2 regions of the Streptomyces sp. NPDC001851 genome follow, and region 2 is predicted to be linked to the other one. Evidence: riboswitches for the same ligand, from Rfam matches in the RefSeq annotation. Region 2 holds a riboswitch; the other holds the start of a gene.

Region 1 (15,184 bases), on a different contig from region 2:
ACCCGGACCACCCGGACCCGGTCTGCGGCAAGCACGCGGCGACCCGGCTCACCGCCGACCAGCAGCACCGGGCCGGTTCGACGTACATCGCGTCCGCCGCGCGGCTGTTCCTCGCCGGGGACGACCGGGTGCGGCCGCTGCTGGACGGCTCCGGGAAGCGGGCCCCGTCCGCGGACCCGGCGCGGGTGCTCAGCCACGCGGTGGGCGCGCGCCGGGGTGCCGGGTTCCTTCCCGACGGCGGGGTGACGGTGACCGGCGCCCGGCTGTGCGAAGCGGTGGACCCCAGCCCGGCCCAGGCCTGTCTGGGGCAGGGCGCGAACGGCGCGTCGCCGCACTTCGCGCGGTGGGAGCCCGACCGGGAGACCGGCCGGCACGCGATCGCGCTGCGCTGGACGCGCGCCGGTGCACCGGCACGCATCAGCCTGGAGCAGCCCGTGTCGCTGTCCGGCGCCGAAGCGCTGACGCTGCGGCTGTTCGTGCCGCCGAACTCGCGGGGCACGCGGCTGGACGTGTCCCTCACCGACGCCTTCGGCCGTACGGCCCGGCTGGGCGGCATCAGTGCCGACGGGCTGCCCGGCAGCGAGCGGACGACGTCCTACTGGGCACGCGAGTTCCGGGTGCCGCTGACGGCGGCCACCCGCGCCGGACTCAGGCTCGGCTCGGTCAAGTCGATGGAGCTGACGGCGCGTTCGGCGTCCGGGCAGGCCTGGCTGATGGACGCGTGGGGCTGGCGGCCGGGGACGCCCGCGGCTCGGGCGGCGACGCTGCCCCGGGTGGACATCGGCCGCCGTACGGTGGCCGAGGGTGACTCGGGCGTGCGCACCTACCGCGTGCCGGTCCGGGTGTCGGGCCACGGCAGCGGGCAGGTCCGGGTGTACGTCGTCGACCCGGCCACCGGGAAGGCGAAGGACCGGCTGGTGACGGTGCACCCGGGCGGTCACGACATCGACGTACCGGTCGAGGTGAAGGGCAACACCCGCTACGGCACGGACGTGTCGTACGACGTCCTGGTCAAGGCGGTCCGCGGGGCGGTCGTCGGCTCCTACCGGGGCGGGATCACCGTCCACGACGACGATCCGCCGCCGGCGATGACCGTCACGCCGGTCGCCGGCCGGGTCACGGAGGGGCGGTCCCTGAAGTGGCGGCTGTCCCTGTCGCAGGCGGTCGACGTCGACATGAGCGCGATGTTCGCGGTGGTGCCGGCCACCGCGCCGGAACTGTCCACGAAGGACGTCCCGGCGCGCTGGCTGAGGGAGGCCGCCGGGGCGAAGCCCGACCCGGAGCGGCCCCTGTCGAAGGTCGGCGGGCTCACCCTGTGGGTCGATGTCCCGGCGGGGCGGACGAGCGCGGAGATCACCGTGCCGACGGTCCAGGACCGGGTGCGGGAGCGGACGGAGTCGGTGCGGTTCCGGCAGGTCGACATGCAGACCGGTGAGCCGCGCCCCGGTGGGCTGGTGCTGTCCGGGTCGGTGCTGGACGCGTCGTAGCGGGCCGGTTCCGGGTGGCCCTCACTCGGCGAGGGTCACCCGGATGCCGACCGTGCCGTCCAGGCCGCGCCGCAGCCTGCTGCCGAGCAGGGTGAGGCGGCCGAGGATGCCGTACTTGCGGGCGATGAGGTCCCGGTAGCGGGCCGTGGTGGCGGCATCCGCGATCTCCGCGGTGGCCGGCAGCTGCTCGCCGGTGGGGTTGCCGCGCAGGTCGCAGGGGCCGACGACGACGTCGGGGCGGCGCCGGATCCGCTTGACCTTGAAGCTGTCGGCGGCGGTCCACACCCCGAGCGTGGCACCGTCGCGGACCACCCACACCGGGGTGGCGACCGGGGTGCCGTTCTTTCGGTAGCTGGTCACCAGCAGGTAGTTGCCGGCGCCGAGCCGGTCCAGCCGCGCGTCGTCCATGCCCGGCAGTCTAGGAGGCCGGCGCTTTCCCGACCCTTCCGGTCACGCCAGGGCCGCCGCCATGCGCCGTACGCCCTCGGTGAGGATCTCGGGCGAGGTCGCCAGGTTCAGCCGTACGTGCCCCGCGCCGCCGGTGCCGAAGGGCGGGCCCGTACTGAGGGCGACCCGGCCGCGGTCGAGGAAGACCTGTGCGGGGTCGTCGCCGAGGCCGAGGGCGCGGCAGTCGAGCCAGGCCAGAAAGGTGGCCTCGGCGGGCTGCGGGCGTACCGCGGGCAGGTGCTCGGCGAGCAGGGCGGCGAGCAGGTCCCGGTTGGCGCGCAGCCCGGCCAGCAGGGCGTCCAGCCAGCGGGTGCCCTCGCGCAGGGCGGCCGTGTGGGCGATGACCCCGAGGTGGCTGGGGCCGTGCCCGACCTCCTCGGGGAGCCGGGCGAGGTCGGCGGCCGCCTTCGGTCCCGCGAGGGCGAGGGCGGCTTTCAGACCGGCCAGGTTCCAGCCCTTGGAGGCCGACATCAGGGACAGCCCGTTCTCGGCTCCGGGGACGCTCAGGTACGGCACGAAGGGGACGCCGGGGGTGACCAGCGGGGCGTGGATCTCGTCCGCGACGACCCGGACGCCGTACCGCTCGGCGAGGGCGGCGACGGCCGTCAGTTCGGCGGCGGTGTGGACGGTGCCGGTGGGGTTGTGCGGGCTGCACAGCAGGTAGGCGGCGCGGCCGGAACCGGCGGTCGCCCGCCGGAACGCCTCCTCCAGTGCGGCCGGGTCGAGGCGCAGCTCCGCGCCGAGCGGGGCTTCGACCACCCGGCGGTCCATATGGGTGATGAACGGGAAGAACGGCGGATACACCGGCGGGTTGACGATCACCGGATCGCCGGGCCCGGTGACCAGTTTGATCATCTCGACCGCGCCGAGCATCACGTCCGGCACGATCGCGGTGCGCTCCACGGCGATCCCGTCCCAGTTCCAGCGTGCGGCGGCGAACGCGGCCAGCGCCTCGGCGTAGGCGGTGCCGGCCGGGTACCCGGTGTCGCCGAGGGCGAGCGCGTCGGTCACGGCGCGGACCACGGGCCCGGCGAGCGGTACGTCCATCTCGGCCACCCACAGCGGCAGCACGTCCTCGGGGTAGGTGCGCCATTTCATGCTCGTACGACGGCGCAGCCGGTCCAGGCCGAGGGCGCGCAGCGGGTCGGCCTCGCCGGGGGTGCCGTGCGGGATGCCGGTCATGGGGCTCACGATAGGGGCTGCGGGGGCAGGGGGCACGGGCCGAAATCCGGGGACGCGCGGCGGAGATCAACTCGGGCGTCTAGTGCCCCGACAGGCAACGTTTGCCCGTCGAGGAGCGGCGTCCGGTGCGTGCTCTGGGGGTCCCCCCGGCCGAAGGCTGGGGGAGTGCCGGCCGGAAGCCCTCGTACTGGACGTACTTGGGCTTTCGGCCGGTGCGGCGAGTGGGGGCACCTCCCGCGCCCTTGAGGCAGCGGGGGAGCGTGCCGGGCTTCGCGACGGGGCGAACGTTGCCTGTCGGGGCACTAGATTGCGTCTTGCACGGTGTATCCCTCGTCAGGCATCTCATCCGCATCCAGGAGCTGACCCACGTGACCGACAACCCGGCAGCCACCGACGACGTGGCCGTGTCGCTGCGTGCCCGAATCAACACCAGCCAGCCGCACACCGCCCGGATCTGGAACTACTGGCTCGGCGGCAAGGACAACTACGAGGTCGACCGCGCGGCCGGCGACCAGATACGCCAGCTGCACCCGGGCATCGGCGAGTACGCGCGCGCCGACCGGCTGTTCCTCGGCCGGGCCGTCCGCCATCTGGCCGGTGAGGTCGGTATCCGGCAGTTCCTGGACATCGGCACCGGGCTGCCCACCGCCGACAACACGCACGAGGTCGCCCAGCGCATCGCGCCCGAGTCGCGGGTCGTGTACGTCGACAACGACCCGCTGGTACTCGCGCACGCGCGTGCCCTGCTGACGAGCACGCGGGAGGGCCGTACGGACTATCTGGACGCGGATCTGCGCGACGTCGACGCGATCCTCGAACACGCGGCGAGGACACTGGACTTCCGTGAGCCGGTGGCGCTGATGCTGCTCGGCGTGGTCATCTTCATCGGCGACGACGAGGATCCGTACGGCCTGGTACGGCGGTTGACGGACCGGCTGCCGGCGGGCAGCCACCTGGTGCTGTCGCACACCGTCACCCATCCGTCGATGCCGGACGTGGACGAGGCGGTGCGGTTCTGGAACGAGCACGGCACCCCGAAGCTGACCCAGCGCACCCCCGAGGACGTGGCCCGCTTCTTCGACGGTCTGGAGCTGCTGGAGCCGGGTGTCGTGTCCTGCTCGCGCTGGCGCCCGGAGCACGACCACGGGGCCGAGCCGGAGGAGGTCGCGATGTTCGGCGGGGTGGCCCGCAAGAACTGAAGCCGGGGCGGCGCGGATCCCGGCCGGCGGTGAACGCGGGGGCCGCGGGCCGCGTATGGAGGTGCGGGCCCTCGACGAGCCGGGGGCCTCGCGCCGCCGTTGACCGGCGGGGCGCGTTCGGTTCGGCTTCGGGAGCCCTGCATGCGGCACGCACGACGACGGATCGTCAGGCGGGTGACACGCCTGGCGGCGGTCGGCGGACTCCTCCTGGGGGGCGCGATGGTCGCCCAGGCGGCCATGGCGAGCGAGACGCCTCCGGCCGCCGCCAGACCCTTCGCCTCGGTCACCGGCGGCGCGGACCCCGGCGCCGCGCTGGTGGCGCGGCTGGGCACGGCGCGGACGGCGGGCAACTGGATCGGCGCCGACGGGCGGCCGGTGGTGGCGGTGACCGACGAGGCGGCGGCGCGGGAGGTACGGCGCGCGGGGGCGGCGGCGAAGGTCGTGTCGCACAGCATGGACGAACTCAGGTCGGCCACGGCCGCGTTGCGGGCGGCGCCGCGCGTGGCGGGCACCGCGTGGGCGGTGGACTACCGCACCAACCGGGTCGTGGTGCGCGCGGACAGCACGGTGTCCGCCGGTGACTGGTCCCGGATGAGCCATGTCGCCGCGGGGATCGGCGGCTTCGTGCGGATGGAGCGCATGAAGGGCACGTTCACCACGCGGCTGAACGGTGCCCAGCCGATCCTGTCGACCGGTGGCCGCTGCTCGGCGGGGTTCAACGTGACCAACGGGCAGAGCGACTTCATCCTCACCGCCGGTCACTGCGGGCCCGCGGGATCCACCTGGTTCGCCGACAACCAGGGCAACCAGCAGCTGGGCCGGACGGTGAGCAGCGCCTTCCCCGGCACCGACTTCTCGCTCGTGCAGTACGCCTCCGGCAAGGCCGGGGACGGTGCCGACGTCGTCGCGATCGGCGGCGGCAACGGGGTGCGGATCACGGGTGTCGCCGATGCGGCGGTGGGGCAGCGGGTGTTCCGCAGCGGCAGCACGAGCGGCCTGCACGACGGGACGGTCACCGCGCTGAACGCGACCGTCAACTACCCCGAGGGGACGGTCACCGGGCTCATCGAGACCAATGTGTGCGCCGAGCCCGGGGACAGCGGCGGACCGCTGTTCTCCGACGGGATCGCGCTCGGTGTCACCTCCGGTGGCAGCGGTGACTGCAAGACGGGCGGGACGACGTTCTTCCAGCCGGTGACCAAGGCGATGGCGGCGCTGAACGTCAAGCTGATCGTGTCCGCGCAGAACGCCGGCGGCGCCGCCCCGCAGGGCGCCTCCTCCCCCGCGCCGTCCGCCTCGGCCGCACAGGGCGCGGTCGCGCCGAACGCGGCCTCACCGGGCTCCTCGGCACCGGTGACGGGCACGGCGGGGCAGACGCTCCTGGCGCGGCTGACGGACACCCGGAACGTCGGTCCCGGGCTGCTGGTGATCGCGGGCAGTCTGATCGCCCTGGTGGCCACCCGCTACATCCGGGCGGAGCAGGACCGCAAGGCGTACCAGCGGTACTACTCGGCGACCTGGGGCTGAGGAAAGCCCCGGGGGTGGTGTGCGAAGGGCACCCGTGGGCTCACGGGTGCCCTGGTCGGATTCCGGTGCGGTCCGCGCGAGGTCGGTCAGGCGGCCCGGTGCGACCGCGGGGTCGCGGCGGCCCACTCCATCACGAGGCGCTGGTACTGCGCGCGCTGCTCGGTGGTCAGTGTCCCGCCCGACCGGCGCCACAGGGCCCTGATCTCCTCGTTGACCTCCGCGGCCGATCGCTCGGGGGCGGCTTCAACAGTGGTGGACATGCTGTGAAGCATATGCCGGTCGGCGTGAAGACACTGTGAGCAAGCGCACCCGATACGGACATACGGGACCGTGTTGCTCATCACGTCAATGTGTCAAGCCCGGCTGCTCAGGTGCCCGGCTTGCGACCGTAGACGAAGACGTCGTCGCCCGTCCTCAGCAGCGACCAGTACGCCTTGGCGTTCTTGGGGGTCATGTTGACGCAGCCGTGCGAGCCGGGCGGGTTCCACATGCTCAGGTTGACCGAGTGGAAGGCCTGGCCGCCGTCGAAGAACTGGCTGTAGGGCATCGGCACGTTGTAGACGGTCGAGACGTGGTCGATGTCCCGCCAGTAGATCTTCTTCAGGCCGGTGCGGGTGGTGTAGCCCTTGCGGCCGGTACGCACGGGGACGGGACCGTAGACGAGCTTCTTGCCGTCCTGGATCCAGCTGAGCTGGAGCGTGAGGTTCACGCAGGCGATCCGGCCCCTGTTCACCGGGCACGCGCCGTCCTTGTTGGGGTTGTTCCCGACGGCCTTCTGCTTGGTCATGAGGTCCATCACGCCCCAGGTGACCGGTCCGGCGTAGCCGGCGGCGGGCGTGATGCCGTGCCTGTTCTGGAAGGCCTGGATGGCCGTGCAGTCGGCGGCGGACTGCTTGCCGTCGACCGGCCGGCCGAGGAACCTCTCCACCTGCTTCTGGTACGGCCCCGCCTGTGCGGTGCAGCTCGCGGCCTGGGCCGGTGCCGCGGTGAGCGCCAGCGTGAGCGGCGCCACCAGTCCCGTGACGCCGAGCGCGACGACACCTCGTCTGCGTACGTCCCCCATGTGCATCTTCTTCTCCCCTTGTCGCCCAGGGCCTGCCCCGGGTGCCTCCCTGCGCGATTCCCGCAATGTCGGACTCCTAGACCTGCGCGGGGCTGTGGGGGTTGTACTTCCGGTCAGCCTGTGACGAAACGGTGAACTTCGTCACCGCGCAGCCGTCCGGCCTGGGCTCGGCGCCCGGCCGGGTCTCGCCACCCTGCGCGTGGCCGATCCCCGTGCCCGCGGTCGGGTGGCCCTGGCGTGGCACGCGGTCTTCGAGTGGGACACCCCGGTCCGGGGGCACGACCTCGGGACCGGACCGACTCCTCCGGCTGCCTGTACGCCGTCACCAGCCACTTCGCGTTGCCGCTTCTGCTGCGCCGCCCGGGCCGCGCGCCTCCAGGCCGCGCCCAGCCCGACGGCGATGCCGCGTCCGGCGCCCCGGGGTGCCCCGCGACCAGTGCCACCTGGTATTGAGCGGTCGCGGGGAAGCCGGAGATCCGCTGTCGGGGCTGCCGGCGCGTTCTCAGTGTCCGCGCCGGATCCATTCCTCCAGGTGAGGTGCCTCGGCGCCGATGGTGGTGGCGTCCCCGTGCCCGGTGAGGACCTTGGTCTCCGGGGGCAGGGTGAGGAGCCGGCTCCGGATGGAGTCGATGATCGTCGGGAAATGGGAGTAGGAGCGCCCGGTGGCGCCGGGGCCGCCCTGGAAGAGCGTGTCGCCGGTGAAGACGGCGCCGAGCCCGGGGTCGTACAGGCAGACGGCGCCGGGGGCGTGGCCGGGGGTGTGCAGCACGGTCAGGTCGGCGCCGGCCGCCTCGATGACCTGGCCGTCCAGGAGGTGCCGGTCGGGGTCGCGGTCGGGGTGGGTCTGCTTCCACAGCGGCAGGTCGTCGGGGTGCAGCCAGATGGTGGCGCCGGTGAGGTCGGCGAGTGCCGGTGCCGCGTTGACGTGGTCGTTGTGGGCGTGCGTGCACACGATGGCGATCAGGCGCCGGTCGTCGACGGCGCGGGCGATGGCCTCGGCGTCATGGGCGGCGTCGATGACGATCACCTCCCGTTCGTCGCCGACGATCCACACGTTGTTCTCGACGTCCCAGGTTCCGCCGTCGAGGCTGAACTGCCCGGCGGTGACGAGGCGTTCGATGCGTACGGTCATCAGAGCACCACCACCGAACGCAGCACGTCGCCGTGGTGCATCCGCTCGAACGCCTTCTCCACCTCGTCCAGCTGGATGGTCTCGGTGACGAACGCGTCGAGCGGCAGCCGGCCCTGCAGGTGCAGGTCGATCAGCAGGGGGAAGTCACGGGAGGGCAGGCAGTCGCCGTACCAGCTGGACTTCAGGGCGCCGCCGCGGCCGAAGACGTCGAGCAGGGGCAGTTCGAGCTTCATCTCGGGGGTGGGGACGCCGACGAGGACGACCGTGCCGGCGAGGTCGCGGGCGTAGAAGGCCTGCTTGTACGTCTCCGGGCGGCCGACGGCCTCGATGACGACGTCGGCGCCGAAGCCGCCGGTCAGCTCGCGGATCGCCTCGACCGGGTCGGTCTCCCCGGAGTTGACGGTGTGCGTGGCGCCCAGGGTGCGGGCCTTGTCCAGCTTGCGGTCGTCGATGTCCACGGCGATGATCCGCGCCGCACCGGCGAGGTGCGATCCGGCGACGGCCGCGCCGCCGACGCCGCCGCACCCGATGACCGCGACGGAGTCGCCCCTGCCGACGCCGCCCGTGTTGATCGCCGCGCCGATGCCGGCCATCACGCCGCAGCCCAGCAGGCCGGCGACCGCCGGCGAGACGGCCGGGTCGACCTTGGTGCACTGGCCGGCGGCGACGAGGGTCTTCTCGGCGAACGCGCCGATGCCGAGGGCCGGGGAGAGCTCCTGCCCGGTGGCGGCGAGGGTCATCTTCTGCCGGGCGTTGTGGGTGTTGAAGCAGTACCAGGGACGGCCACGCAGACACGCCCGGCAATTCCCGCACACCGCACGCCAGTTGAGGATGACGAAATCACCGGGCGCCACGTCGGTCACGCCCTCGCCGACCGACTCCACGACACCGGCGGCCTCGTGGCCGAGCAGGAAGGGGAAGTCGTCCGAGATGCCGCCCTGCTTGTAGTGCAGGTCGGTATGGCAGACTCCGCAGGCCTGCACGCGCACCACGGCCTCGCCGGGTCCCGGATCCGGCACCACGATCGTCTCGACCCGTACGGGCTCGTCCTTACCCGGTGCGATCACGCCGCGCACTTCCTGCGCCATGGTCTGAACCCCTTCCTCGGTTGCCTTCCCCGCCGACCCTACGCGCGCCGGATCGGTGGCGGGACGGACCACGGCGGTGATCGTGGATCTTTCCGGCCGCCGGGCGAACCGGCCTGGTCCTCACTCTGCGAGAACGGTTCCCAATTCCGTAAGAATTTGACTGAATAACGTCATTCTATGATGGCAATCTTTTTGCAGGCTGCGGGACTTTGCCTGGTGTGTGCACCGGACCGGGCGTGCCTCAATGGGGGCATGCCCCTCGACGGCCGCACTGGACGTACCGCCTTCCTGTTCTCGGCCGGCGCCGCCCCGCGGCCCGGTACGCTGCGTGAACTCCGCGACGCCTTCCCGGTGTTCGCCGACGCCCTCGACGAGATCTGCGCGCGCCTCGATCCGTATCTCGAACTCCCGCTGGAATGCGTGATGTCCGCGGCCGACGGCACGCGTACGGCCGCACTGCTGGACCGGGAGTCGTTCGCGGGGCCGGCGGTCTTCGCGCTCCACGCGGCGCAGTACCGGCTGCTGCGCAGCTGGGGCGTCCGCCCGGACGTGGTGTTCGGGCACGCGTCCGGCCGGATGGCCGCCGCGTACGCCGCGGGTGTGTTCTCGCTGGCTGAGGCCTGCCACGCGGTCGGCACCCTGGCCCGCCTGCTGGGCGGCCTGCCGGCGCAAGGGCCTCGCTCCGCCTGGCCGGACGGCGTCCTCGCCGCCTACGCCCGTACGCTGGCCACGCTCCACCCGCGTGTGCCGCGCCTCCCCCTGGTCTGCGACGTCACGGCCCGGCCGGTGGGTGCCGAGACCGCCGACCCGGAGTTCTGGGTGCGGCGCGCGCCGCTGCGCTTCGCGGAGGCCGTCGGCCTGCTGCACCGCGACGGGGTCCGCACCTGGGTGGAACTGGGCGCCGCGGACCAGCTCACCCGCCTGCTCCCGGACTGCCTCACGGGATGCCTCACGGACGGTACGGCCGCGGCCTTCGTGCTGTCCCGGGACTGGGCGCTGCTGCGGTCGGGGCCGGGCACCGGCGTGCAGGGGCGGTGACGGGGCGGGGCCGCGCACCGGCCCGCGCGGGCCGCGGCGGTACGGCGGAGGCGTACGCCGCGCTTGCCGTGACCGCCGGGCCGGAGGAGCCTCGAAGGGTGGGGGTCCGCGTGGTCCGCGCCCCGCCGGGCCGCGGGCGCCCGAAGGAGGTCACCATGGGCACCGCGACAGGTTCCGCCTTCGACACCGAGGCACTGCGCCGGGGCATAGAAGGGAACACCGGCAACAACCTTCTGTCGCTCTACGCCGACGACGCGGAGATCCGCATCGTCGACCACAACCACCAGCCCAGCCACCCCACCGTGCTGCGCGGCCGGGGTCAGATCGCCGAGTTGCTGGACGACATCTACAGCCGCGACATGACGCACAAGCTGGACCAGTGCGTGGTGCAGGGCGACCACGCCGCGTTCACCGAGTCCTGCCAGTACGGGGACGGGACGCGGGTCCTCGCCGAGTCGATGGTCACCTTGCGTGACGGCAAGATTGCCAGCCAGTTGCTCATCCAGGCCTGGGACGAGTAGGCGCACACACCGGCATGACGGGCGCCGCGAGGCGATTCGCCAGGGCCCAGGTCACCTCCCGGCTGACCTGGGCCTTCTCGGCGCCCGCGACGGCCAGGACCGGCTTCCGCAGCAGGTCAGCCGGTGTACGGCGCTCTTTCCCGGCCGGCACGGCCCGGGTGAGCCGGACCCGCGCGGTCGGCCCCCGGCGACCGCACTGCCAGAGGCCCGCTGGCGTGCGGGTGCTCGGCTACCCTGTACCCGGGCCGTGACTGGCGCTGAGGTGGAGTACCACCGGGGAGCGGTCCGTGGTGGCTGCCGCGCGCCTGGGCGAGAGACTCGATCCAGCTCAGGAGTGTGCACATGACCCAGGCCCGTCTCATGGACGGCACCGCCCTGGCCCGCCGTGTCGTCGAGGAGACCGCGAAGAAGGCCGCCGACCTCACCGCACGGACCGGTTCCGCGCCCTGTCTCGCGACCGTGCTCGTCGGCGAGGACCCGGCGTCCGTGACCTACGTCCGCATGAAGCAGAACCGCTGCCGCAAGGCCGGTATCGAGTCCCGGCACGTGGCCCTGCCCGCCACCACGACCACCGGCGAACTCGTCGGCAGGCTGCGGGAGTTGTCGGCCGACCCGGCCGTGCACGGCATCCTGCTCCAGCACCCGGCCGGCGACCACATCGACGAGCGGGCGGCGTTCGAGGCGATCGCTCCGGAGAAGGACGTCGACGGCGTCACCTTCGCCTCGTTCGCCACGATGAGCTTCGGACTGCCGGGCTTCGTGTCCTGCACGCCCGGCGGCATCCTGCGGCTGCTGGACGAGTACGGCGTCGATCCCGCCGGGAAGCGTGCCGTGGTCGTGGGCCGCAGCGCGATCCTCGGCAAGCCGGTGGGCATGCTGCTCCTGGCCCGGGACGCGACCGTGACGTACTGCCACTCGCGCACCCGGGACCTGTCGGCGGCCGTGCGGGAGGCGGACATCGTGGTCGCCGCGGTGGGCCGGCCGCGGCTGATCCGCGGGCAGGACATCAAGCCGGGCGCCGTGGTGATCGACGCCGGCTACAACCCGGGGAACGTCGGCGACGTCGACTTCGCATCCGCCGTGGAACGGGCCTCGCTGATCACGCCGGTGCCGGGCGGTGTCGGTCCCATGACGATCGCCACGCTGCTGGAACAGACCGTCGGGGCCGCCGCCCGGCAGCTCGGCGTCGCCTGAGGCCGGCGTACGGGGGGTCAGCGCAGCCAGGCGCTGTACTCCATCACGTCCCCGGCCCGCACGCCGTACCGTGCGTCGTCCTCGCTGAAGGTGGCCTCCAGGCCGAGGACCGCGCCGGTGCGCGGATCCAGGACCAGCATGCGCCGGGCACCGGGCCCGTCGTAGGCGTACGCCTGCCCCGGGCGCCCCAGCCGGTCCGTCACCTGTCCGACGGGCCGCAGGCCCTTGGCGTCCGCGAGGACCCGGACCAGCGCGGCCGACTCGCGGGAGCCGAGCGTCCAGTGGTCCAGCAACTCCCTGACCCCGTCCAGGAGTTCCGATGGGGTCAGGGACCCGGTGCCGGGGTGGACCGCCTCGGCGAGGTAGGACCGCAGGGCCGCCGGGTCGTGCGGGGGGCGCGCCTCGGGCGGGGCGTCGCTCCAGCTCGGCGGGTAGGTGGTCCGGCGCAGCACATGGCCGTCCTCCACCAGGCGCGGTGCGTCGCCCGCGTCGGTGAGGACCGGGCGGCCCGGGTGGCGCGGATCGGTCGCCACGACGACCTCGGTGTGGCTGTCGTCCGCGTTCCAGCGCACCACGGTCTCCTCCGGGAGTGTCACGGGCGGCTTGCCGTCGCTCATGCCGAGGCTCCAGGACTGCACATGGGTGCCCTTGCGCAGGCCGGGCGCACCGTCGGCGGCGGCCGCGGCGGCCTGTTGGGCCATCCGGTCGAGCGGTACGGCGGTGGAGTGGGCCCGGACGGCCAGCGGACGGGGCGCGGCGACGGCGGGCTGACCGCCCGGGCCGCCGAGCAGCGCGGTGAGGGTGGTGGCCAGGACGACGGCGGTGGCGGCGAGGCCCCACAGCAGGCGGGCGCGCGGGGGCCGGGGCCGGGAACCCCGGCGAGCGTCCTCGCCCAGCAGCAGCTCCAGCCGCCGCTCGGCACGGTGATCCAGGGGGCCGTCGCCGAAGTGCGGGGCGTGGGCCGGCACCGGGTTGGCGCGGCGGAGGAGGTCGAGTTCGTCAGGCATGGCGGGGGTCCTTGCGCAGGGGTACGCCGACGGGGGCAGCGGAATCGGCACGCGACGATCGCCGTCCGGGACCGCCGTCGCCGGTCCTGCGCCCGTCCGGTGAGGCGGTCACCGACGCCTCTGGAGGCGTGCGGTGCACGGGCGGTGACGCGTCTGCCGGCATCCCGGGAGACGTGGGCCGAGCGGGGAGCGACACATCTGCCGGCCGCCCGGCGAGCGCGCGGCGGACAGGGCTTGACGGGTCCGCCGGCACCTCCGGAGGCGTGGGCCGCGCGGGGAGTGACTCGTCGTCCGGCGCTCCGGAGTCCGGCCGTTCGTCGTGGGGCGCCAGGGGCGCCGGCCCGGCAGGAGGCGTGCGGTGCCCGGGCGGCGGCCCGCTCGCCGGTGCGTCGGGAGGCGACCGGTGCCCGGGGGACGACACGCCCTGCGGCGCTCTGGGATGCGAGCCGTGCTCGGGTGGTGTGCCGGTCGGCGGCGCCGTGGGGCGCATGCGGTCGATCTCGGTGCGCAGCCGGCGGCGGGCGCGGTGCAGGCGCATCGCCGCCGCGCGTCTGCCGCAGCCCAGCGCGACCCCGATCTGCCCGGCGTCGAGTTCCTCCCAGGCCGCGAGGCGCAGTATCTCCTGGTCGGCCGGGGAGAGCCGGTCCAGGGCCTCGTGCACCCAGGCGCCCGGCGGTTCGGCGTCCGGGCTGTCCGCGAGGTGCCGGCCGTGCGCGGCCTCGTCGTGGCCCAGTCGGTCCACCAGCCGTCGCCTGCGGCCGTAGCCGCGTACCGCGTTCGCCAGGCAGTTGCGGGCCACCCCGTACAACCAGGGCAGCGGCGCGTCCGGCAGGTCGCGCCGCCGTCGCCAGGCCACCGTGAACACCTCCGCCACCACTTCCTCCACCTCGTCGGCCCGACCGGGCAGTCGCCGCGCGACATAGCGGCTGACCGCCCAGTAGTGCTCGCGATAGGCAGCGGCGAAGATCTCGTCGTTGCTCATGTTCCGTTCGTGTCCGGCACCGCCCCGATCGTCACACCCTTCTTCCGTGATGGACGTGCACGTTCAGCGTCGTTGCCACGAACCGCCGGCGGGTGTGTCAGTCGGGTATGCAGCCGAACCAGTTCACCGTGTCGTTGCTGGAGGTGTAGCCCAGGCATCTGATGGTTCTGTCATGCAGGGTCTCGGTCCGATCCGCCTTCTCGTTCAGAGACTCCGAATTGTGGTGGGGCTGTACGAGGGTGTCGATCTCGACGGTGTACCAGCGGCGCTTGCCCTCCGGCATGCTGCAGCCGTGGCCGGTCACGTTGCGGCTGGGGTCGTCGATCCATATGAGCCGTTCGGCGCGGGCACAGTGCGCACCGTCGGCGGCGCCGGCGGCGCCGACACCCGTGCCCAGCAGGGCCGTGGCGCCCGTGGCCACGGCCGCGGTGGCGCCGAGCAGGCGCCGCAGAGCAAGGTTCATCGATGGGTCCTCCTACCGGTTGCGGTGACGGTGGGGAGTTCTCCTGTCACCTGGTGTGATAGTCACACCGACCCGGGTGTCCCGCCCGGCAGCCGGTGGCGCAGTCCCCCGACCCGGTGACGTAGGTGATGCCAATGCAGCACCCGAACCGGCCAGAGCCCGTCCGGCCGAGGCCGGACGGGCTCTGAGCACCAGTGATCTGCGCCGATTCGCTGTCAGCGCCCTTCCTTTCGCCTGCCGCGCACCAGCCAGGTGGCTCCGCCGATGGCCAGAGCGACAGGCCACTCAAGAGCGCCCGCCACCGCAAGCGCTCCCAGGCCGCCGTAGAAGACCAGGTCCCTCGCGGGCAGGGTCTCCAGGCCGACGGGCAGTTTCTCCACGCTCGGGTACGGGATCGTGATCGGGGGGTGGAAGGTGCGGGTGTGCAGGTGGATGCCCGCGCCGTCAGGATGCGTCTCCTCCGACTGCTCCTGCTGGGCTCGCGCACGCACCGTCGACACTCGCCCGGTCGGGGTCTTGTACAGCCCCCTTTGCGCCCGCACCCGCGCGGCGGGCTCCATCGTCGTCAGAGCGGCTTGGGACTGCTTCTTCTGGGCCCGCACCCGCTCGGCGGGTTCGAGCACGGTCTGAGCTGCGGTCGCCATCCCGTCTCCTCCTCTCCTCTGAGTCGGTATGGGGCTACCTGTCTCCATCCTCGCGCGCATGGCACGGCCCTCATAGCGAGAGCAGCGTCTGCCCGGGTCGCTGCGGCGCACCCCCCGGTGACTACGCGTGCGGAAGGGACTTCACGCAATGGCCGGAAACATGTGAACCCGCCGTGTCAGCTGGTGCGTTGGGTCCCGCGCGGGGCGGAA
Region 2 (15,184 bases):
TCATCTCCTTCAAGCCGCTGCCCTCCGACTGGGACGAGTGGGAGGAGGCCGGCGCCAAGGGCTGGGGCGCCGTCCCCATGGAGGCCTACTTCGCCCGCCTGAAGAACAACATCGTCTCCGTGGACGAGAAGGACCGGAACGCCATCGCCCGGGACTTCGTCGACGCCGCCCAGTCCGCACTCGGGGTACCCCGCGTCGAGGGCTTCAACCGCAAGCCGTTCACCGAGGGCGTCGGCTTCTTCGACCTCGCCTACCACCCCGAGAACAACAAGCGGTCCTCGGCGTCGGTGGCGTACCTGCACCCGGTGATGGACGAGCGGCCCAACCTGACCGTCCTGCTGGAGACCTGGGCGTACCGGCTGGAGCTGAACGGCACCCGCGCCGAGGGCGTCCACGTGCGCACCAAGGACGGCGAGGAACTGCTGGTCCGCGCCCGCAACGAGGTCGTGCTGTGCGCGGGCGCCGTCGACTCCCCGCGCCTGCTGCTGCACTCGGGCATCGGCCCCCGCCAGGACCTCGAAGCCCTCGGCATCCCGGTCGTCCACGACCTGCCGGGCGTCGGCGAGAACCTCCTCGACCACCCGGAGTCGGTCATCGTCTGGGAGACCCACGGCCCGATCCCGGAGAACTCCGCGATGGACTCCGACGCCGGCCTGTTCGTGCGCCGCGACCCCGAAAGCCCGGGGCCGGACCTGATGTTCCACTTCTACCAGATCCCGTTCACGGACAACCCCGAGCGACTGGGCTACGAGCGGCCGGAGTTCGGGGTGTCCATGACCCCGAACATCCCCAAGCCGAAGAGCCGCGGCCGGCTGTACCTGACCAGCGCCGACCCGTCCGTGAAGCCCGCCCTGGACTTCCGGTACTTCACCGACGAGGACGACTACGACGGGCAGACCCTCGTCGACGGCATCCGCATCGCCCGCGAGATCGCGCGGACCGAGCCGCTCGCCGGCTGGCTCAAGCGCGAGGTCTGCCCCGGCCCCGAGGTCCTCGGCGACGCGGAGCTGAGCGAGTACGCCCGCAAGGTCGCGCACACCGTCTACCACCCGGCCGGCACCTGCAAGATGGGTGCCCCGGACGACGAACTCGCCGTGGTCGACCCCGAGTTGAGGATCCGCGGTCTCGACGGCATCCGTATCGCCGACGCGTCCGTGTTCCCGACCATGCCCGCCGTGAACCCGATGATCGGGGTGCTCATGGTCGGGGAGAAGGCCGTCGAACTGATCGGAGGTGACGCCTGATGGCGCTCACGGTTCCCACCCGCAAGCCGCCCACCACGACCGCGCCCGTCTTCTCGGTGTCCGGCCTGTGGAAGGTCTTCGGCCCCAAGCCGGAGCGGATACCCGCCGACCCGGAGCTCAGCACGCTGAACCCCGCCGACCTGCGCGCCCGCACGGGCTGCACGGCGGCGGTGCGCGACGTCTCCTTCGACGTCCGCAAGGGCGAGGTCTTCGTGGTCATGGGCCTGTCCGGCTCCGGCAAGTCCACCCTGGTCCGCTGTCTGACCCGCCTCATCGAACCCACCGCCGGCACCATCGCCATCGACGGCGAGGACGTCCGCGCGATGGACAAGGGCCGCCTGCGCGAACTGCGCCGGCACCGGGCCGCCATGGTCTTCCAGCACTTCGGCCTGCTCCCGCACCGCACGGTCCTCGACAACGTGGCCTACGGCCTGGAGATCCAGGGCGTCGGCAAGGCCGAGCGGCGCGAGCGGGCCGCCGAGGTCGTCGCCAAGGTCGGCCTGGAGGGCATGGAGCACCGCCGCCCCGGCCAGCTGTCGGGCGGCCAGGCCCAGCGCGTGGGCCTGGCCCGCGCCCTGGCCGTCGACCCGGAGGTCCTCCTCTTCGACGAGCCGTTCAGCGCACTGGACCCGCTCATCCGGCGCGACATGCAGGACGAGGTGGCCCGCCTGCACCGCGAGGAGGGCCGCACGATGGTCTTCATCACCCACGACCTCAGCGAGGCCCTGAAACTCGGCGACCGCATCGCCCTGATGCGCGACGGCCGAGTGGTCCAGCTCGGCACCCCGGAGGAGATCGTCGGCTCCCCGGCCGACGACTACGTCCGCGAGTTCGTCCGGGACGTGCCGCGCGAGCAGGTGATGACCTGCCGTACGGCCATGCGCCCCGCGTCCGCGGCGGAGACGGGCACCGGCCCGGCGGTCCGCCCCGAGGCCACGGTGGCCGAGGCCATCGAGGCGGTGGCGCGGGCGGGGCAGCCCGCCCGGGTGATGGACGAGGGCAGGTGCCTGGGCGTCGTGGACCACGAACAGCTGCTGGACGTCGTAGCCGGCGTCACCACCCCACCCGAGGCCGCCACCGACGCCGCCGCAGTGGCCGCGACGGCACCCCGCGAGCGCGGGCAAGCGACCCCACCCGCCCCCCGCACCAGCCCGGAGAGCACCGGCACCAGTCCCGAGGGCGATCGCACCAGCCCGGAGGCCGTCTGATGGCGACGCTCAGCTTCCCGACCTCCCGTACCGGCAAACCCCGCGTCCTCAAGAGCCGAGCCGCGGGCAAACTCCTCCTGCTCGCCCTCTTCGCCGCGGTCCTCGTCCCCTGGGCCGCCACCCGCTGGCCCGGCGCGGCCTGGCCCCACGAGCTGACCGTCGACCTCTCCAAGCCGCTCGCCGACGCCAGCAACTGGATCATCGACAACCGCGACAGCCACCCGCTGTTCCTCTACTTCTTCGGCTACCTCAGCAACGCGGTCGTCCTCTCCGTCCGCGCCGTCTACCTCACCCTGCTCGCCGCGGGCTGGGCCGGTGTCACCGCCTTCGCCGGCCTGCTCGCCTGGCGCGTCGCCGGCGTCCGCCTGGCCGCCGGCACCGTAGCCGCGCTGCTGGCCTGCGGCGCCCTCGGTATGTGGGTCCCGACCATGCAGACCCTCGCGCTGATGGTGGTGGCCGTCCTCGCCTCCGTGGCCGTAGGAGCCGTCCTCGGTCTCGCCGCCGGCCTCTCCGGCCGCCTCGACCGCGCCCTGCGCCCGGTCCTGGACACCATGCAGGTGCTGCCCGCGTTCGCCTACCTGCTCCCCGTCGTCCTGGTCTTCGGCATCGGCGTACCCGCCGCGGCGCTCGCCACCGTCATCTACGCCGCCCCGCCCATGGCGCGGCTGACGGCGCTCGGGGTGCGGGCCGCGGACGCCGGCGTGATGGAGGCGGTGGAGTCGTTCGGTGCCACCTTCCGGCAGCGGCTGCTGACCGCCCGGCTGCCCCTCGCCCGCAAGGAGATCATGCTGGGCGTCAACCAGACGATCATGATGGCGCTGTCCATGGTCGTGATCGCCTCCATGATCGGTGCCGGAGGTCTGGGCGACCGTGTCTACCAGGCGCTGGCCTCCGTCGACGTCGGCGCCGCGCTGGCGGCCGGCATCCCCATCGTGCTGCTCGCCATCGCGCTCGACCGGGTGACCGCGGCCGTGGGCGAACGGCTGGGCTCCGGCTCCACGAGCACCGCGGCGCGCCCCGTGGCGGGCTGGTCCACGGCGGCCGCGGTGACGGCCGCCGTGGTGCTCGCCGGCCGCCTCTCGGACCGGCTCGCATGGCCGGACACCTGGGTCGCCGACATCGCCGGGCCGGTGAACACCGTCAAGGACTGGATGGTCGACCACCTCTACAGCGGTGTCCCCGTCGTCGGCGGCACCGCCGACTGGGCCGCCCGCTTCACCACCTGGGTGCTGGACCCCGTCCGGGCCGGGCTGCAGGGGCTGCCCTGGTGGGGGCTGCTCCTGATCGTCGCCGTGGCGGCCTGGCTGATCGGCACCTGGCGCACGGCCCTCACCGCGGTGCTGGCGATGGCGGCGATCGGCGTGCTCGGGGTGTGGACGCCGTCCCTGGACACCCTCTCTCAGGTGCTGGCCGCGGTGGCCGTCACCCTGGTCATCGGCTTCGCCACGGCTGTCGCCGCCGCCCGCAGCACCCGGTTCGAGCGGCTGCTGCGCCCGGTGCTGGACGTCTGCCAGACCATGCCGCAGTTCGTCTACCTCATCCCGGTCGTGGCGCTGTTCGGGGTGGGCCGTGCGCCCGCTGCCGCCGCCGCCGTGATCTACGCACTGCCCGCCGTCGTGCGCATCATCAGCCAGGGGCTGCGCCAGGTCGACCCGGGCGCCCTGGAGTCGGCACGCTCGCTGGGGGCCACCGGGGCCCAGCAGCTGCGGCAGGTCCAGTTGCCGCTGGCCCGGCGCGCCGTGCTGCTCGCCGTCAACCAGTGCGTGGTGCTCGTCCTCGCCGTGGTCGTCGTCGGCGGCCTCGTCGGCGGCGGTGCGCTCGGCTACAACGTGGTGTTCGGGCTGGCCCAGGGCGACCTGGCGACGGGTCTGGTGGCCGGTGCCGCCATCGTCTGCCTGGGGCTGATGCTCGACCGGGTGACCCAGCCGGCGGAACGCGGCGCGCGGAAGGGAGCGTGACATGAGGAAGCTGAAACGCAGGACGGCGCTGATCGCCGCCGGAGCGGCCACCGTGTCGCTGCTCACCGGCTGCGGCGCCGCCGACATGACCAAGCAGGCCAGCCCGTTCGCCAACGCCCGGGGATCGAAGACGGTCACGCTCTCCGTGCAGTCCTGGGTGGGGGCCCAGTCCAACGTGGCCGTCGCCCAGTACATCCTGGAGCACAAGCTGGGCTACCGCGTCGACACCGTGCAGGTCGACGAGGTGCCCGCCTGGGACGCGCTCAGCCAGGGCCGGGTCGACGCCATCCTGGAGGACTGGGGCCACCCGGACCAGGAGAAGCGGTACGTCGAGGACAAGAAGACCATCGCGCGGGGCGGAGACCTCGGCGTGACCGGTCACATCGGCTGGTTCGTGCCGACGTACCTCGCCAAGCAGCACCCGGACATCACGGACTGGAAGAACCTCAACAAGTACGCCTCCCTCTTCCGTACGGCGGAGAGCGGCGGCAAGGGCCAGCTGATGGACGGCTCCCCGTCGTACGTCACCAACGACAAGGCCCTGGTCAAGAACCTGAAGCTGGACTACCAGGTCGTCTTCGCCGGCTCCGAGGCGGCGCAGATCACCCAGATGAAGCAGTTCGCCAAGGAGAAGAAGCCCTTCCTGACCTACTGGTACGCACCCCAGTGGCTGTTCAAGAAGGTCCCCATGACGGAGGTGAAGCTCCCGCCGTACAAGGACGGCTGCGACGCGGACGCGGCGAAGGTCGCCTGTGCCTACCCGCACACCCCGCTGCAGAAGTACCTCAACGCGGACTTCGCGAAGTCCGGCGGCAAGGCGGCGGCCTTCCTGAGGAAGTTCAGCTGGACGACCGAGTACCAGAACGAGGTCTCCCTGATGATCGCCGACCAGAAGCTGTCGCCCCAGGACGCCGCCGGGAAGTGGGTGGACAGCCACCCCGACGTGTGGAAGCGGTGGCTGCCCTGACGTCCTTACTCGGCAAGGGCGTCGGCGATCTCCGTGAGCGCGGCGGCCGCCCTGCGCTGCAGTCCCGGTCCGAACGTGATCCGGGTGGCCCCGAGTCCGCCGAGCGCGGCGGGCGAGGGGCCGTCCGCGTCCAGGCGGGCGAGCGCGTTCAGCGGGCCCTGGATCCCGGCCCGCAGCAGCGGCAGCGTGTCCGCCGGGGCGAGGATCGGGTAGACGCAGTCGGCACCCGCCGCCACGTACAGCGCGGCCCGCTCGATGACCCGTTCGGGGTCCCCGTCCCCGTGGACGAAGGTGTCGACGCGGGCGTTGAGGAACAGCCGGTCCCCGGCGGCCGAACGCACCTCGGCGAGGAACTCGGCCTGCTCGCGCGGATCCTTCAGGACACCGTCCACGGAGTCCTCCAGGTTGCAGCCGACGGCGCCCGCCTCCAGCAGCCGCTCCACCAGCTCCTTGGGCGCGAGCCCGTACCCGCCCTCGACGTCCGCGGACACCGGCACGTCCACCGCCCGCGTGATCCGGGCGACCGCGGCGAACATCTCGTCGGCCGGAGTCGCCCCGTCCGCGTACCCGAGCGAGGCGGCGACCCCCGCGCTCGGCGTGGCCAGCGCCGGGAACCCGGCCTCGGCGAAGACGCGCGCGCTCGCCGCGTCCCAGGGCCCGGGCAGGACCAGCGGGTCGCCCTGGGCGCGCCGCAGATGCAGCGCGCGGAACACGTCCACCTTGCTCATGGCCGGTAACCCCCCGGTGCGGTGCGGCGGCTGACCATCAGCCGGTTCCAGCCGTTGATGACGCTGATCAGGCCGATGAGATGGGCGAGTCCGGCCTCGTCGAAGTGCCTGGCCGCCTGCTCGTACACCTCGTCCGGCACAAAGCCCTCCGTCAGCACGGTGACCGCCTCGGTCAGCGCCAGCGCGGCTCGCTCCCGCTCGCTGTAGAGGCCCTCGGTCTCCTCCCAGGCGTTGAGGAGCTGGACACGGTCCTCCGACTCCCCGTTCTTCCGGGCCATCCGCACGTGCATGTCGAGGCAGAAGGCGCAGTGGTTGATCTGCGAGGCGCGGATCATGACCAGCTCGGCGAGCACCGGGTCGCCGAGCCCCTTCTTCGCGGCCGCGCTGAGCGCGGACATCGCCTGGCCGACCTCGCGGTCCAGCAGCTGGGTACGGCTCACCGGTGCTGCCCCGCCTGGTAGTGGCCGGGCACCGCGCGGGTGGTCACACCGAACCGGTTCCAGGCGTTGATCACCGCGATCCCGGCGATCAGCTGCGCCAGCTCGGCCTCCTCGAAGTGCTTGGCGGCGTTCTCGTACACCTCGTCCGGCACGAAACCGTCCGTGAGCACGGTGACCGCCTCGGTCAGCTCGATCGCCGCCAGTTCCTTCTCGGTGTAGAAGTGCTTCGACTCCTCCCAGGCGCTGAGCTGCACGATCCGCTGGACGCTCTCGCCGGCCGCCAGCGCGTCCTTGGTGTGCATGTCCAGGCAGAGCGCACAGTGGTTGATCTGCGAGGCGCGGATCTTCACCAGTTCGTACAGCTTGGGGTCCAGGCCCTGCCTGGCCGCCGCGTCGAGCCGGATCATCGCCTTGTAGACCTCGGGGGCGTGCTGGGCCCAGCGCATGCGGGGGGTGTGTTCGGGCGCGTACTCGACGGTGTCGCCGGTGCTGGTGTCTGTGCTCATGCCCTCGACCCTAGGAGCGAGGCAGCCCAGGAGTATGGTCCATTTCCATGGTGGAATCCTGGGCCACTTTCGGCGTCGACCTGCATCTCGAACCGACCGGCGGGGGCGGTCTGCGCCGGGGCCTGACCGACGCCCTGCGCGACGCCGTCCGCACCGGCCGCCTCGCCGCCGGCACCCGGCTGCCCTCCTCCCGGTCCCTCGCCGCCGACCTCGGCATCGCCCGCAACACCGTCGCCGAGGCCTACGCGGACCTGGTGGCGGAGGGCTGGCTCACCGCCCGGCAGGGCTCCGGAACCCGGGTCGCGGAGCTGGCCGCGGCCCCGCCCGCCGGCAGGGGCGCGGGACCCCGGCCCCCCGAACCCGGCCGTCCGGCGTACAGCCTGCTCCCCGGCGCCCCCGACCTCGCCGCCTTCCCGCGCACCGAGTGGCTCAAGGCCGCCCGCCGTGCCCTCGCCACCGCCCCGTACCACGCCCTCGGCTACGGCGACCCGCGTGGCCGGCCCGAACTGCGCACCGCCCTCGCCGGGTACCTCGCGCGCGTGCGCGGCGTCCGCGCCGACCCGGAGACCGTGCTGATCACCTCCGGCTTCGCGCACGCCCTGCGCATCATCGGCACGGTCCTCGCGGCCCGCGGGGTGCGCACGGTGGCCGTCGAGTCGTACGGCCTCGACGCCTACTGGGGCCTGCTCCAGCAGTCCGGCCTCAGCACACCCGCCCTCCCGTACGACGAACTCGGCACGGACACCCGGGTCCTGGACGACGCCGGCGCGGTGCTGCTGACCCCCGCCCACCAGTTCCCCATGGGTACGGCCCTGCACCCCGAACGGCGGGCCGCCGTGATCGACTGGGCGCGGCGCACCGACGCCGTGATCCTGGAGGACGACTACGACGGCGAGTTCCGCTACGACCGCCAGCCCGTCGGCGCCCTCCAGGGCCTCGACCCCGACCGTGTGGTCTACTTCGGCACCGCCAGCAAGTCCCTGGCCCCCGGACTGCGGCTGGGCTGGACGGTGCTGCCCCCGGCCCTCGTGGAGGAGGCGGCCGCGGCCAAGGGCCGCGTCGACACCGTGGGCGCGCTCGAACAGCTCACCCTCGCCGAGTTCCTCACCTCCGGCGCGTACGACCGTCACGTCCGCTCCTCCCGGCTGCGCCACCGGCGCCGCCGCGACGCCCTCGCCGCGTCCGTGACCGCCCGCGCGCCCGAGGTGGCGGTCACCGGCATCGCCGCCGGCCTCCACGCGGTGCTGGGGCTGCCCGCCGGCATGGAACAGTCGGTGATCCAGGCCGCGGCCTGGCAGGGCCTCGCCCTCCGCGGCCTGTCCCCGCACCGCCACCCACAGGCCCTCGCCGAGCCGCTGGACGCACTGGTCGTGGGCTACGCGACACCGCCGGACAGCACGTGGGCGGGGGCCCTGGACGCGTTGTGCAGGGTGCTGCCGTAGGAGTTCAGGTGCCTGACGGCAGCCAGGGCGCGAGCTCGTCACGCCATCCCTCGAAGTGCTCCAGGGCGACGCTCAGCCGGGAGCCCTCCGCCCGATGGAGGGCGCCGACGATCTGGTGCGGGTCGACGACAGGAAGAAGAGACTCGCCTTCCTCCTCCGACGCGGCGACGGCTTCGGCCTCCCGCTCGGTGAGCCGGTCGTACGGGTAGGTCAGGGCGGGGCACGACCGCTCCCGGCTGGGGCAGGGAGTACCGGGCGGCCACACCCAGACCGCGTCGTGGTGCCGTACGAGGACCTCGCCCAGGTACCAGGCGACCGCCCGCAGGAACGGGCCCCGCCGGTCGTCGTACTGCTCTTCCCAGGTGGCGTGGCGCTCCAGGACGAGGCGTTCGAGGCGGGCGAGTGAGGCGGCGGAGAAGTCCCACGGGCCACCGGTCCGTTCGGCGAGGGCCGCGAAGTCGGCGCGGGCGGTGTCCAGCCAGGCGTTCAGCTGCGGGTTGTTCCGGTAGGAGGGGTCGTCGACGGGGCGCATGCCCGTGACCCTACGACCGGCGGGTGCGGCGCGTGGCAACGCGCCTGTGCGCGGGGCGGGTTGACGGGATCGTGCGCCACGGCGGGCAGCGGAAGACCAGGGAGGCGGCCTCAGCCCTCCTCGGCCGCCACCGGCGCCTCCCCGAACCGCGCCAGCGCCAGCGCGCCCGCCACGGCCACCAGGAATCCCAGGACCGCCAGCCAGGCCAGCCCGTCCCGGGTGCGGTCCCCCAGCCAGACCACGCCCACCGCCGCCGGGCCGATGGTCTCGCCGATGACCAGGCCGGCCGTGGCCGCGGTCACCGATCCGCGTTGCAGCGCGGAGGTCAGCAGCACGAACGCGGCGCCTCCGCCGATCACCAGCGCGTAGGCCGCCGGGTTGGTCAGCAGACCCGCCGGCGCCAGACTGTCGATCAGCCGGACCGACACCTCCACCACCCCGAACCCGAACCCGGCCCCGAGCCCCAGCACCAGGGCCCGGCTCGCCCCCGACAGCCGCCCGGCCGCGAGGGAGAGCAGCAGCATCCCGACCGCCACGGCGAGCATCACGTACCGCAACGCGTCCGAGCCGCCCTCCTCGCCCTCCGGCCCGGACGCCAGCCCCAGCATCGCGAGCCCGGCGCAGACCACGGCCACCGCGGTCCACTCGGTGCCGCTCAGCCGCACCCGCAGCAGGCGCGCCGCCACCACCGCGGTCACCGCCAGACTCGCCGCCAGGGCCGCGCCGACCGCGTAGATCGGGAGGGACCGCAGCGCGGCGATCTGGAACAGGAAGCCGAGCCCGTCCAGTGCCAGCCCGGCGATGTACCGCCACTGCCGCAGCGCCCGCAGGAGCAGTGCCGCCTCGCCGCCCCCGCCCGTACCGGCTTCTCGCGCCGCCACCGCCTGCAACACCGTCGCGGTACCGAAGCAGACCGCCGCGCCAAGGGCGCACACCATTCCAAAGAGCACAAAGGGACTCTAGGAGAGGGCCGACCGGGACACCCAACGGGGTCCGCGCTCTTACCGTTCTCTAGTCTGAACCGATCGTCCGACGAGCCCACGGGGGAGACACCACGATGGAGAACACACGCCGCCGGCTGCGCTCCGGCACGGTCGTCCTCGGCGGCATGGGCCTGCTGGCCGCCGCCCTGACCGCCTGCTCGTCCGAACCGGACAAGCGCTGTGTCGACCGCGGCAGCTACAACCTCGCCAAGGGGTACAAGATCGTCTCAGACCGGAACTGCAAGTCGACCAAGGCGTCCGTGAACGGCGCCTGGTACTACGGCGGCGACAAGCGGGGTTCCTGGGTGGACGGCGGCTCCTTCACCATGCCCCGCAGGGGCTCCGGCTCCGGCAGCTCCTCCAGCGGCGGCACCGGAGTCCACCGCGGCGGCTTCGGCGGCGGCTACCACAGCTCCGGCGGCTGACCGGGCAACGGATCGGACAGCGACCGGAGACCGCCGTATGGAACGCCGTACCACCACCCCACGCCCCGGCTGGCAGCAGACCGTTGAGGAGCAGGGGCTCGTCTACCCCCTCACCCGCCACCCCGACGGCTCCCTGCGCCCCTACTGGGACGAGAGCGCCTACTACGTCTTCTCCCTGGAAGAGGTCGAGGCGCTGGAGGAGACGGTCGGGGAACTGCACCGCATGTGCCTCACGGCCGCCGAGCACATCGTGGCGAAGGACCGGCTCGCCGACCTCGGCATCACCGACCCCGGCGTGGCCGCCGCCGTCACCGAGGCCTGGCGCCGCCGCGCCGAACTCCCCTCCGTCTACGGCCGGTTCGACCTCCGCTACGACGGCACCGGCCCGGCCAAGCTGCTGGAGTACAACGCCGACACCCCGACCTCGCTGGTGGAGGCCGCCTCGCCGCAGTGGTTCTGGATGGAGGACCGCTTCCCCGGCGCCGACCAGTGGAACTCCCTGCACGAACGCCTCGTCGAGGCCTGGCGGACGCAGGCCGCGCTGCTTCCGCCCGGCAGTCCGCTGCACTTCGCGCACTCCTCCGCCGACGAACTCGGCGAGGACCTGATGACGGTCGCCTATCTGAAGGAGACCGCCGAACAGGCCGGCCTCGACACCGACTGGCTGTCCATGGAGGAGATCGGCTGGGACACCCTCTCCGGCCGCTTCGTCGACAACCAGCTCCGGTTCATCCGCGGCATCTTCAAGCTCTACCCGTGGGAGTGGCTCACCACCGACGCCTTCGCCGGGCACGTCCTCGCCACCCTCGACAACGGCGGCGGCACCGGCAGCACCCTGTGGATCGAACCCGCCTGGAAGATGCTGCTCAGCAACAAGGCCCTGCTGGCCGTCCTCTGGGAGCTGTACCCCGGCCACCCCAACCTCCTCCCCGCCTACCTGGACGGCCCCCGTGAGCTCGCCGCCGGGAAGGGCTACGTCGCCAAGCCCCTGCTCGGCCGCGAGGGCGCGGGCGTCACCGTGCACCAGCCGGGCGCCCCGGCCGCACTCCGCGACGAGCCCTGCTGCTACCAGCAGCTCGCCCCGCTGCCCGCCTTCGACCGCAACCACGTCGTCCTCGGCGCCTGGGTCGTCCAGGACGAACCGGCCGGCCTCGGCATCCGCGAGTCCTCCGGCCTGATCACCGACGAGTACGCGCGTTTCCTGCCGCACGTGATCCTCTAGGGCCCGTCAGAAGGGGCCCCGCACCCCCAGCACCGCCCGCAGCTGGGCGAGGCCCCAGTCCAGGTCCTCCTCGGAGATGACCAGCGGCGGTGCGATCCGGATGGTGGCGCCGTGGGTGTCCTTCACCAGCACGCCCCGGTCCATCAGCCGCTCCGACACCTCCCGCCCGGTGCCGGCCGCCCGGGCGATGTCCACCCCGGCCCACAGCCCGCGTCCCCGCACCGCCGTCACCGCGCCCGTGCCGAGCAGCGCCGTCAGCTCACCGTGCAGCCGCGCCCCCAGCTCGGCCGCCCGCGCCTGGAACTCGCCCGTGCGCAGCATCGCGATCACCTCCAGCGCCACCGCGCAGGCCAGCGGATTGCCGCCGAACGTCGACCCGTGCTCGCCCGGCCGGAACACCCCGAGCACCTCCGCGCTCGACACCACCGCCGACACCGGCAGGATCCCGCCGCCCAGCGCCTTGCCCAGCACATACATGTCCGGGACCACCCCCTCGTGCTCGCACGCGAAGGTCCGCCCGGTGCGGCCGAGGCCCGACTGGACCTCGTCGGCGACGAAGAGCACGTTCCGCTCGCGGGTCAGCTCCCGGACCGCGGGGAGATAGCCGGCCGGCGGCACGATCACGCCGTTCTCGCCCTGGACCGGCTCCAGCAGCACCGCCACGGTGTTCTCCGTCAGCGCCTTGCGCATCGCCGTCAGATCGCCGTACGGCACGATCTCGAACCCCGGCGTGTACGGCCCGAAGTCCGCCCGCGCCTGCGGGTCCGTGGAGAAGCTGATGATCGTCGTCGTACGCCCGTGGAAGTTGCCGCCCGCGACGACGATCTTCGCCATCTCCGCGGGCACCCCCTTCACCCGGTACCCCCACTTCCGGGCCGTCTTCACCGCGCTCTCCACCGCCTCCGCGCCGGTGTTCACGGGCAGCACCATCTCCATCCCGCACAGCTCGGCCAGCTCCGTGCAGAACGCCGCGAACCGGTCGTGCAGGAAGGCGCGGGACGTCAGCGTCACCCGCTCCAGCTGCGCCTTCGCCGCCTCGATCAGCCGCCGGTTGCGGTGCCCGAAGTTCAGCGCCGAGTAACCGGCCAGCCAGTCCAGGTACCGCCGCCCCTCCACATCCGTCATCCAGGCGCCGTCCGCCGCGGCCACGACGACCGGCAGCGGACGGTACGTGGGCGCACAGTGCGCTTCGGCGGCGGCGATGAGGTCTTCAGCAGCGGTCACGGCGGCTCCCGGCGACGAGGGGATCTCCTTCCTACCCTCGCTCGCATGGTGGACGTCGGAACCTGGCCGGGTGTCCCGCCCGGTAGGCTGATCAGCGGGCCGTGACTGGCGCGCTGGGATGGGACGGACCATCGGGGAGCGGCCCGAGTCCGATGTGTGCCGTGCGCCTGGGCCGAACGTGAACGCTGTACGCACGCCGTCCGGAGGTCCTCATGCCAGAGCAGCAGCCCCTCTCCACCGAGTCCACCGCCTTCCGCGCCGCCCTCGACGTCATCCGTGCCGTCGAACCGCGCGTAGCCGACGCCATCGGCCAGGAGGTGCACGACCAGCGCGAGATGCTCAAGCTGATCGCCTCCGAGAACTACGCCTCCCCGGCCACCCTCCTCGCGATGGGCAACTGGTTCAGCGACAAGTACGCCGAGGGCACCGTCGGCCGCCGCTTCTACGCCGGCTGCCGCAACGTCGACACCGTCGAGGCCCTCGCCGCCGAGCACGCCCGCGAGCTCTTCGGCGCCCGGCACGCCTACGTCCAGCCGCACTCCGGCATCGACGCCAACCTCGTCGCCTTCTGGGCCGTCCTCGCCGACCGGGTCGAGGTCCCCTTCCTGGAGAAGGCCGGCGCCCGCCAGGTCAACGACCTGACCGAGGCCGACTGGGCCGAGCTGCGCCAGGCCTTCGGCAACCAGCGCATGCTCGGCATGTCCCTGGACGCGGGCGGCCACCTCACCCACGGCTTCCGCCCGAACATCTCAGGAAAGATGTTCGACCAGCGCTCCTACGGCACCGACCCGGCCACCGGCCTCATCGACTACGAGGCCCTGCGCGCCCAGGCCCGCGAGTTCAAGCCGCTGATCATCGTCGCCGGCTACTCCGCGTACCCCCGTCTGGTGAACTTCCGGATCATGCGCGAGATCGCCGACGAGGTCGGCGCCACCCTGATGGTCGACATGGCGCACTTCGCGGGCCTCGTCGCCGGCAAGGTCCTCACCGGCGACTTCGACCCGGTCCCGCACGCCCAGATCGTCACCACCACCACGCACAAGTCGCTGCGCGGCCCGCGCGGCGGCATGGTGCTGTGCGACGACTCCCTCAAGGACCAGGTCGACCGCGGCTGCCCGATGGTCCTCGGCGGCCCGCTGCCGCACGTCATGGCCGCCAAGGCCGTCGCCCTCGCCGAGGCGCGGCAGCCCGCCTTCCAGGACTACGCCCAGCGCATCGTCGACAACTCCCGCGCCCTGGCCGAGGGCCTGATGCGCCGGGGCGCGACCCTGGTCACCGGCGGCACGGACAACCACCTCAACCTGATCGACGTCACCACCTCCTACGGCCTCACCGGCCGGCAGGCCGAAGCGGCGCTGCTGGACTCCGGCATCGTCACCAACCGCAACGCCATCCCGGCCGACCCCAACGGCGCGTGGTACACCTCCGGCATCCGCATCGGCACCCCCGCGCTCACGACCCGCGGCCTGGGCACGGCGGAGATGGACGAGGTGGCGGGCCTGATCGACCGGGTCCTGACGACGACGGAGCCGGGCACCACCAAGTCCGGCGCCCCGTCGAAGGCCGCCCACGTCCTGGACGAGAAGGTGTCGCAGGAGATCGCCCAGCGCGCGACGGACCTGGTGGCGGCCTTCCCGCTCTACCCCGAGATCGACCTCGGCTAGAGACACCCGGGGGCGGGGCCGTATTCGATATGCGGCTCCGCCGCGTGGGCGCGGCCGGCCCACCACGGTGCGCGGTTCCCCTCGCACAGAACCCTCCGGGCTCTCTGCGACAATGAGGGGTATGGCTTCAGACCGACCTCGCGTGCTCTCCGGTATCCAGCCCACGGCAGGCTCGTTCCACCTCGGCAACTACCTCGGAGCCGTCCGCCAGTGGGTGGCCCTGCAGGAGTCCCACGACGCGTTCTACATGGTCGTCGACCTGCACGCGATCACGGTCCCGCAGGACCCGAAGGAACTGCGCGCCAACACCCGCCTGGCCGCCGCCCAGCTCCTCGCGGCCGGCCTGGACCCCGACCGCTGCACGCTCTTCGTCCAGAGCCACGTCCCCGAGCACGCCCAGCTCGCCTGGATCATGAACTGCCTCACCGGCTTCGGCGAGGCCAGCCGCATGACCCAGTTCAAGGACAAGTCCGCCAAGCAGGGCGCCGACCGCGCCTCCGTCGGCCTGTTCACGTACCCGGTCCTGCAGGTCGCCGACATCCTGCTGTACCAGGCGAACGAGGTGCCGGTCGGCGAGGACCAGCGCCAGCACATCGAGCTGACCCGTGACCTGGCCGAGCGCTTCAACGGCCGCTTCGGCG

The links. A riboswitch is a leader RNA that binds a small molecule or an ion and turns the genes downstream of it on or off. The one in region 2 is predicted to bind ZMP and ZTP.
Region 1: it holds a riboswitch for ZMP and ZTP, as region 2 does, so the genes downstream of both, ABT171_RS23595 (bifunctional 5,10-methylenetetrahydrofolate dehydrogenase/5,10-methenyltetrahydrofolate cyclohydrolase) here and ABT171_RS02410 (glycine hydroxymethyltransferase) in region 2, are expected to answer to the same signal.

The regions. Positions count from the first base shown of each region.
Region 1 is NZ_JBEOYR010000015.1:214,765-229,948, forward strand. Features, by position in the region: gene ABT171_RS23540 (alpha/beta hydrolase) at 1-1,487, shown strand, start outside; gene ABT171_RS23545 (PPOX class F420-dependent oxidoreductase) at 1,509-1,895, opposite strand; gene ABT171_RS23550 (MalY/PatB family protein) at 1,938-3,116, opposite strand; gene ABT171_RS23555 (SAM-dependent methyltransferase) at 3,485-4,315, shown strand; gene ABT171_RS23560 (S1 family peptidase) at 4,457-5,842, shown strand; gene ABT171_RS23565 (hypothetical protein) at 5,929-6,114, opposite strand; gene ABT171_RS23570 (L,D-transpeptidase family protein) at 6,210-6,905, opposite strand; gene ABT171_RS23575 (MBL fold metallo-hydrolase) at 7,408-8,037, opposite strand; gene ABT171_RS23580 (S-(hydroxymethyl)mycothiol dehydrogenase) at 8,037-9,125, opposite strand; gene ABT171_RS23585 (acyltransferase domain-containing protein) at 9,378-10,163, shown strand; gene ABT171_RS23590 (nuclear transport factor 2 family protein) at 10,319-10,684, shown strand; ZMP/ZTP riboswitch at 10,922-11,002, shown strand; gene ABT171_RS23595 (bifunctional 5,10-methylenetetrahydrofolate dehydrogenase/5,10-methenyltetrahydrofolate cyclohydrolase) at 11,027-11,878, shown strand; gene ABT171_RS23600 (CU044_5270 family protein) at 11,896-12,885, opposite strand; partial or broken gene ABT171_RS23605 (RNA polymerase sigma factor) at 13,361-13,867, opposite strand; gene ABT171_RS23610 (hypothetical protein) at 13,965-14,330, opposite strand; gene ABT171_RS23615 (hypothetical protein) at 14,546-14,974, opposite strand.
Region 2 is NZ_JBEOYR010000001.1:508,075-523,258, reverse strand. Features, by position in the region: gene ABT171_RS02475 (GMC family oxidoreductase) at 1-1,244, shown strand, start outside; gene ABT171_RS02470 (quaternary amine ABC transporter ATP-binding protein) at 1,244-2,452, shown strand; gene ABT171_RS02465 (ABC transporter permease) at 2,452-4,410, shown strand; gene ABT171_RS02460 (ABC transporter substrate-binding protein) at 4,412-5,377, shown strand; gene ABT171_RS02455 (isocitrate lyase/PEP mutase family protein) at 5,383-6,105, opposite strand; gene ABT171_RS02450 (carboxymuconolactone decarboxylase family protein) at 6,102-6,545, opposite strand; gene ABT171_RS02445 (carboxymuconolactone decarboxylase family protein) at 6,542-7,051, opposite strand; gene pdxR (MocR-like pyridoxine biosynthesis transcription factor PdxR) at 7,099-8,493, shown strand; gene ABT171_RS02435 (hypothetical protein) at 8,498-9,025, opposite strand; gene ABT171_RS02430 (DMT family transporter) at 9,136-9,963, opposite strand; gene ABT171_RS02425 (hypothetical protein) at 10,083-10,433, shown strand; gene ABT171_RS02420 (glutathionylspermidine synthase family protein) at 10,471-11,655, shown strand; gene rocD (ornithine--oxo-acid transaminase) at 11,662-12,879, opposite strand; ZMP/ZTP riboswitch at 12,971-13,059, shown strand; gene ABT171_RS02410 (glycine hydroxymethyltransferase) at 13,092-14,543, shown strand; gene trpS (tryptophan--tRNA ligase) at 14,665-15,184, shown strand, end outside.